2 regions of the Variovorax sp. GW821-FHT09D04 genome follow, and region 2 is predicted to be linked to the other one. Evidence: predicted binding sites of a transcription regulator. Region 2 holds the regulator's gene; the other holds the start of a gene.

Region 1 (4,020 bases), on a different contig from region 2:
TTCCTTCTTGAGCTCGGTCTGGCGGGCCTCGGCCTTGCGCAGCTCGGCCTCGAGCACCGAACGCGCCTCGCCGTCGCGGGCGCGCTGGTCGACGCCTTCGACGCGCGGGCTGCCCGCCGGGGCGCGCGCGGCCGAACCGCCCGAGCCCGACGACGACGCACTGCCACCACCGCCGCCCGAGGGCTTCGTGCCCTGCACGACGGTGACGTTGCCGCCTTCCATGATCTTGCAGCCCTTTTGCTGGGCCACGGTCGCGTTGTTGGTGTACTCGTTGCCGCAGCGCCAGACGCGCTCTTGCGCGAGCGCCGCCGTGGCGGTGGCGAACGAGGCGGCGGCCAGGAAAATCAGGGAAGCAGTCTTCATTTGGATCCGGAGAGGGCGCGACAAACGCGCATTTTGATGCAATTCGGGCCCGCTCACGACAGGGTGTTCCGCACCAAGGAAAAAGGACGGCCGGGGCCGTCCTTTTGTCTTACTTGCCCGCCGGGGCGGGCTCGTTGTGGCGCTTTTTACAGCGAGTAGTACATGTCGAACTCGACGGGGTGCGTCGCCATGCGGAAGCGCGTGACTTCCTGCATCTTGAGGTCGATGTACGCGTCGATGTACGAGTCGGTGAACACGCCGCCCTTGGTCAGGAACGCACGGTCCTTGTCCAGGTGCTCCAGGGCCTGGTCCAGGCTGTGGCAGACGGTCGGGATCAGCGCGTCTTCTTCCGGCGGCAGGTGGTACAGGTCCTTGCTGGCGGCTTCGCCCGGATGGATCTTGTTTTCCACGCCGTCCAGGCCGGCCATCAGCAGCGCGGCAAAGCCCAGGTACGGGTTCATCAGCGGATCGGGGAAGCGCGCTTCGACGCGGCGGCCCTTCGGGTTGGCCACGAACGGGATGCGGATCGAGGCCGAGCGGTTCTTGGCCGAGTAGGCCAGCTTCACCGGGGCTTCGAAGCCAGGGACCAGGCGCTTGTAGCTGTTGGTGCCGGGGTTCGTGATGGCATTCAGGGCACGGGCGTGCTTGATGATGCCGCCGATGTAGTGCAGCGCGAAGTCCGAGAGGCCCGCGTAGCCGTCGCCGGCGAACAGGTTCTTGCCGTCCTTCCAGACCGACTGGTGCACGTGCATGCCGGAGCCGTTGTCGCCGACGATGGGCTTGGGCATGAAGGTGGCGGTCTTGCCGTAGGCGTGGGCCACGTTGTGGATCACGTACTTCTGCAGCTGGACCCAGTCGGCGCGCTGCACCAGCGTGCTGAAGCGGGTGCCGATTTCGAGCTGGCCGGCGTTGGCCACTTCGTGGTGATGCACTTCGACCGGGATGCCCAGCGATTCGAGCACAAGGCTCATTTCCGAGCGCATGTCCTGGAAGCTGTCGACCGGGGGCACCGGGAAGTAGCCGCCCTTGACTGCGGGACGGTGGCCGCTGTTGCCGTGCTCGAACTCCTTGTCGGTGTTCCACGAGGCTTCTTCGGACTCGATCTTCACGAAGCAGCCCGACATGTCGTTCTTCCAGCGCACGCCGTCAAACACGAAGAATTCGGGTTCCGGTCCGAAGTAGGCGGTGTCGCCCAGGCCGGAAGCCTTCATGTACGCCTCGGCGCGCTTGGCGAGCGAACGCGGGTCGCGCTCGTAGGCCTTGCCGTCTGCCGGGTCGATCACGTCGCAGGTCAGGATCAGCGTCGTTTCTTCGAAGAAGGGGTCGATGTTGGCGGTGTTCGGGTCGGGCATGAGCTGCATGTCCGAGGCTTCGATGCCCTTCCAACCGGCGATGGACGAACCGTCGAACGCGTGGCCCGAGGTGAATTTGTCTTCATCGAAGTGCGACACGGGCACGGTCACGTGCTGCTCTTTGCCGCGGGTGTCGGTGAAGCGCAAGTCGACGAACTTGACCTCGTTTTCCTTGACGAGCTTGAGTACATCGGCGACGGTCTTTGCCATCAGTTTCTCCTGAGTTGGATGGTGGTTAGGAATACAGGGACGGGAGGATGCAGTTTCTGTGCCATTGTCACCCCGCCGGATGAGGCCCGGGTGACGGCCCAGGGGCTGCCGGAAAAGGAAAAAATCACCAAATTGGTGCAATGCAGATTAACGCACCAATTCGAGGCCTAGCTTCGCATCAAAGGTGTGCAGACCTTCGATCAGCTGGCCATAGGCGGCATCGAGCTTCGCAGGGTCGCCCTTGACGCCCAGCTCGATGTGGCGCCCGTACTGCGGGTGATCCACGCTGGGGAGGCTGAACACCTTGATGCCGGCATGGGCCTGCTCGATGGCCTGCATCAGCGGCGTGAGGGTGGCTTCCATCGCACCGAAAACGATCACGGACTTCTCGGCGATGGCGTTGCGGGTGAACAGATCGGCATAGCGGCTGTCGAGCACCGACTCGATCATCGGCCAGGCCATGACCGGAAAGCCCGGCACGAAATGCACGTGCTCGACGCTGAAGCCCGGGATCTTGTTGTACGGGTTGCGGATGATCGACGCGCCCTGCGGAAACACGCCCATGTTCAGGCGGTGGATGTTGTCGGGCCGGTCGGGTTCGTAGGGCACGCCCTGCTCCAGGGCCGTGTCCTGCATGCGCTCGCGGATCAGCGCCTCGGCCTCGGGGTGCAGCGCCAGCGGCACGCGCAGGGCCTGGGCGGCGCACTGACGGGTGTGGTCGTCGGGCGTGGCGCCGATGCCGCCGGTCGAGAACACGATGTCGCCCGAGGCGAAGGCGCGCATCAGGGCCGCGGTGATCCGCGTGGGCTCGTCGCCCACGTACTCGGCCCAGCCCAGCTGCAGGCCGCGCGCGGCCAGCAGCTCGATGACCTTGGCCATGTGCTTGTCGGCCCGCTTGCCGGAAAGGATCTCGTCGCCGACGACGATGAGACCGAATGCGCGTGTCATGGAGAACTCCATTGAGAAAGAGCGGCCTTGTTGGCCTCGGTGGCTTCGGCCGCCTCGAGCGCCTGCTGCTGCGCGTCGCCGCTGCCGGCCGCGGGCTGCTGCGCCGCGCGCTGGGCGCGCAGCTGGGTCAGGGCGTCCAGGCAGTAGTGCGCGAACCAGAGCGCGGAGAAAGCGAAGACCAGCGTGTAGATCCAGATGGCGATCGGCACCAGCACGAAGAAGGCGGCGGCGAACAGCAGGCCCGAGGCCCAGACGATGCTCGGCGCGGCGCCCAGGTAACCGCACAGCACGCCGATGCACAGCAGCGGCAACCGGTGGGCGCGCAGCAGCGCGACGCGCTCTTCGGGGCTGGCGTGCTCGGCCAGCGCGTCGAAGCTCATCACCCGGTAGGTCAGCCAGCCCCAGATCAGCGGCGGCAGGATCAACACCAGCGGCGGAATGAGCCACAGCGGCATCGACACCACCAGCGCGATCAGCGCCAGCACCGTGGCGCCGAGCGAGCGCAGCACGCTGCCGAAGAAGGAGGCGCCCTTCTTCTGTTCGAGCGTGGGAAAGCGCCGTTCGGCCACGAGCTTGGTGAGCGCCGGCGCCATGAAGCCGGCCACGATGAGCAGCGACAGCACCACGATCAGCGGCGTGACGCCGAACACCACCACCAGCGGCGCCAGCGCGGCCGTGACGTCGCTGGAGAACAGGCGCCCGATCCAGGCCCAGAAGCTGGACAGCAGCGGCCAGGCGTCGAGGGCCTCGCGCGTCCAGGCGACGGCCGCGTCCCAGTAGAAGTAACCGAGCCCCGCGGCCAGCAGCACCATGAGCGCCAATGGCAGGAGCGACAGCACGATCACGCGCGGGAGCATGCAATAGGCCACCGCGCGCCAGAAGGAGTCGAGGAGCAGGCGCATGAGGTTCGAGGATAGCGCAAGGCCCCGGCCCGCCCGCCGCCGGGCCTGCGGGCGGATCAGGCGCGGCCGAACAGCCGCTTCAGCCCCAGCCACTGCTGCGACCAGAAGCCCTGGCCGTAGTCGCGCGGGCGGCCGTCGGCGCCGGGCTCGACCTGGTCGCGGATGCCGGTCGGGTCGTAGCGGTTCTCGAAGTTGGCGGTGCGAAAGAGCATGTCCCACCAGGGCAGCAGCACGCCGAAGTTGTG
Region 2 (4,020 bases):
GGCGCGGTAGCGGCGGTAGGCGGTGTGGACCAGCGGCTCGTCGGTGGCGGCGAGCGAGTTGGTGACCACGCTGATCTTCACGTTGCGCCCGCGGATCTCGCGCATCACCTCCAGCCCCGACGCGCCCGGGATCAGGTAGGGCGAGACCAGCGTCACCTCGCTGCGCGCGCGGCGCATCTGCTCGACCACGTTGTAGCGCACGCTGTCCACGTCGAGCAGCGGCACGCCGCCGTACGACGCGGTCTTGCCGATCACGCGGTCGGGCGAATCGGCATACGCCTCGGCGGTGCTCCAGATCAGGCCCAGCTTGCCGGCGTCGAGGTCGTCGGCCACCGGGCTGTAGCCGAGCAGGTCGTTGGGCGCAGGTTTGGGCGGCGGCGGCGTGGTGTCGGGGCCGGTGGCGGCGTCGAAGCGGCGCTGCAGCTCTTCGCGCGGCAGGTCGGTGTGCACGACCGCGCCGATCGGGCGCACATGCGGGCTGTTCCAGTACTGGTCGAACAGCACGCCCAGTCGCGGGATCAGCGCGCCCGTGACGAAGGTGTCGAGGTCGATGAAGTTCGGGCCGGTGGTGCGGCGGAAGTACTGGTTGCCGATGTTGCGCCCGCCCGCCACCGCCATCGCACCGTCGGCGATGAAGAGCTTGTTGTGCATGCGCCGATTGACGCGGCTGAAGTCGAACAGCGACGCGGTGAAGCGCTTGAGCAGGCTGCCGCGCCCGGCCGGGAACGGGTTGAACAGGCGCAGCTCCACGTTCGGCGTGGCGGCCAGGCCGAGCAGCAGCTCGTCTTCGCCGGACGTGTACAGGTCGTCCATCAAGAGACGCACGCGCACGCCGCGCTGGGCCGCATCGCGCAGGGTGCGCAGCAGGTAGCGACCGGTCTCGTCGTTCTCGATCTGGTAGTACTGCACGTCGAGCGTGCGCTGGGCGCGGCGCGCCAGCTGCAGCCGCGTGTCGAAGGCGAAGTCGCCGCCGGGCATCAGGCGAAAGCCGCTGAGGTCGGGGTCGGGCTGCGAGGCCAGCGCGATCTTGCCGAGCGCGGTGTCGGCCGAGACGGCGATGGCCTTGGTGGGCGGGCGCGGTGCCTCGTCGGGCAAGGTGGCACAGCCGGCGAACAGCGATGCAGCCACGAGGGCGAAGACCCAATGCCCCCAGCGCGACAGCAGGCGACGGGTCATCGTGGGCTTTCTACAGAGCCTTGCGCAGGTTGGCCGGTGCGATGCGCAAGGCTTCGCGGTACTTGGCGACGGTGCGGCGCGCGCACTCGATGCCCTGCTCTTTCAGCATCTCGGAAATCTGGCTGTCGGACAGCGGCTTCTTGATGCTCTCGGAACTCACGAACTGCTTGATCAGCGCGCGCACTGCCGTGCTCGACGCGTTGCCGCCGGTCTCGGTGCCCAGCGCCGAGCCGAAGAAGTACTTGAGCTCGACCGTGCCGAAGGGCGTTGCCATGTACTTGGCGGTGGTCACGCGCGAGATGGTCGACTCGTGCAGGCCCAGTTCGTCGGCGATCTCGCGCAGCACCAGCGGGCGCATGGCCAGCTCGCCGTGCACGAAGTAGCTCTTCTGCCGCTCGACGATGGCGTTGCTCACGCGCAGGATGGTGTCGAAGCGCTGCTGGATGTTCTTGATGAACCAGCGCGCCTCCTGCAGCCGCTGCGACAGCGCCTGGCTGCCCTCGCCCTTGTGCGACTTGAGCGCACCGGCGTAGATGTCGTGCACGCGCAGGCGCGGCATGACTTCGGGGTTGAGCATGACGCGGAACTTCACGTTCGTGCCGCGCCCGGTCTTGGTGACGATCACGTCGGGGATGACGATGTTGCGTTCGACGTCGACGAAGCGGCGCCCCGGCTTGGGTTCGAGCCGCGCAATGATCTGCAGCGCCGAGCGCACCAGCTCTTCGTTGGTGCGCGTGAGCGTGGCCAGGCGCTTGAAGTCGCGCCGCGCGAGCAGCTCCATCGGCTGCTTGCAGATCGCGATGGCGGTCTTGCGGATGAGCGCTTCGGCCTCGGTCTCGTCTTCGCTGGCGAGCGCCTTCAGCTGGATGCTCAGGCATTCGCCGAGGTCGCGCGCACCGACGCCGACCGGCTCCAGGCTCTGCAGCAGGCCCAGCGCCACCTGGAAGTGGTGCACGAGGTCGTCGAACTGGTCGTTGTCGTCGCCCGCCAGGCCCGAGGCCAGCGCGGGCAGCGAGTCTTCGAGGTAGCCGTCGTCGTTGAGCGACTCGATCAAAAAGCGCAGCGCGGCGCAGTCGTTTTCATTGAGCCGCAGGCTCAGCGCCTGGCGGTGCAGGAACGACTGCAGCGACTCCTGGCTGCGCGCGAGTTCGGTGGCGTCGGCACGCTCGTCGTCGCCCAGGTTGTTCTGGCGCGCGGGCGCGTCGCTGCCCCACTCGCTGTCGTCGGGCGCCATGTCGACGGTGCCGTCGCCTTCCCAGTCGGGCTCGCGCTCGGCGATCTCGGCGGCGGGGCCGTCGGTGTCGGGGGTCGAGGTGGTGGTGTCGCTGGAGGTGGAGGACGTGCTGGCGGCGGACGGCGTGAACTCGGCCTCACCCTCGCCCGCGTCGTCGCGCGGCACCGGCGCGTCGGCCGTGTCCAGCCCGAACTCCTCGCGCGCCGCTTCTTCCGCGGTGCGCTCGAGGAACGGGTTCTCGTCCAGCATCTGCTCCACCTCCTGGCTCAGTTCGAGCGTGGAGAGCTGGAGCAGGCGAATGGACTGCTGCAGCTGTGGCGTCAAGGCCAGATGCTGCGAGACGCGAAGGGACAGCCCTTGCTTCATGAGGAAATGGCTCCCCCCCAGGCTGCGCGCTTCGCGCTACGCCAACCCCCTACCGGGGGCGGGCCGGCCGCTTCGGGCGGCCGTGCGCGGCGGCCCCCGCGAGGAAGCTCCGCGCGGACGGCGGCCACGATGATCCTTGACCCTCGCCGCACGGTCACATCCGGAAGTGCTCGCCCAGGTACACCCTGCGTACCTCGGCGTTGTCGACGATCTCCGAGGGTGTGCCTTGTGCCAGCACGTGCCCGTCGCTGATGATGAACGCGTGATCGCAGATGCCCAGCGTCTCACGCACGTTGTGGTCGGTGATGAGCACGCCGATGCCGCGCTCTTTCAGGAAACTGATGATCCGCTGGATCTCGATCACGGCGATCGGGTCGATGCCGGCGAAGGGCTCGTCCAGCAGGATGAAGCGCGGCTGCGTGGCCAGCGCGCGCGCGATCTCGACGCGGCGGCGCTCGCCGCCCGACAGCGCGAGCGCGGGCGAATCGCGCAGGTGGTCTACGCGCAGGTCGGCCAGCAGGTCGGCCAGGCGCTCTTCGGTGTGCTGCTTGGTCAGCGGCATCATGCGGCCGTTGGCGTCGGGTTCGCGCTGCAGCTCGAGCACGGCGCGCACGTTTTCCTCGACCGTGAGCTTGCGGAAGATCGAGGCCTCCTGCGGCAGGTAGCTCAGGCCCATGCGCGCGCGGCGGTGGATGGGCATGTGGGCGATGGGCTCGCCGTCGATGGTGATCTCGCCGGCGTCGGCGCGCACCAGCCCGACGATCATGTAGAACGAGGTGGTCTTGCCCGCGCCGTTGGGGCCGAGCAGTCCGACGACCTCGCCCTTTTGCACATCGAGCGAGACGTCTTTCACGACCGTGCGGCTGCCGTAGCTCTTCTTGAGGCCGCGCGCCACGAGGCGGCTGCCCGGAATGCCGTCGGCGGCCTGGGTTCCTGCGGTTTCGATCACTTGCGCCCTTCCCCTTCGGTGCCGCCCAGCGTGGTGCTCGGGCGCAGCCCGGCGCCGGGCGCGGGGGTGGGCGCCGGAGCCGCGGGCTTCTTGCCGCCGGCCGCGGGTGCGGAGCCGGGCGCCGCCGGGGCCGGCGTGGCCTTCGGCGTGAGGATGGCCTTGACGCGACCGCCGCCGCCCGCCGAGACGCCGGCGTTCGGCGGCACGAGGGAACCGTTGACGGTGTAGGTGTCGTTGCTCTGGTCGTAGACGATCAGCGCGCCGCTGCTTTCGTCGTTGGCCGTGGCGCCGATCA

What was found. Region 2 encodes sigma-54, which starts transcription at its own class of promoters, with help from an activator protein. Its sites were predicted from a motif close to TGGCANGNAANCTGCTTT; they were not measured.
Region 1: glnA (type I glutamate--ammonia ligase) is a predicted target of sigma-54. The motif match lies at 1,972-1,989, and genes of this name have one in related genera.

The regions. Positions count from the first base shown of each region.
Region 1 is NZ_JBWKPA010000006.1:64,278-68,297, forward strand. Features, by position in the region: gene AC07O4_RS19205 (hypothetical protein) at 1-363, opposite strand, end outside; gene glnA (type I glutamate--ammonia ligase) at 510-1,925, opposite strand; gene AC07O4_RS19215 (competence/damage-inducible protein A) at 2,073-2,873, opposite strand; gene AC07O4_RS19220 (EI24 domain-containing protein) at 2,870-3,775, opposite strand; gene AC07O4_RS19225 (sterol desaturase family protein) at 3,832-4,020, opposite strand, start outside.
Region 2 is NZ_JBWKPA010000014.1:67,551-71,570, forward strand. Features, by position in the region: gene AC07O4_RS29040 (phospholipase D family protein) at 1-1,176, opposite strand, end outside; gene rpoN (RNA polymerase factor sigma-54) at 1,187-2,776, opposite strand; gene lptB (LPS export ABC transporter ATP-binding protein) at 2,931-3,725, opposite strand; gene lptA (lipopolysaccharide transport periplasmic protein LptA) at 3,722-4,020, opposite strand, start outside.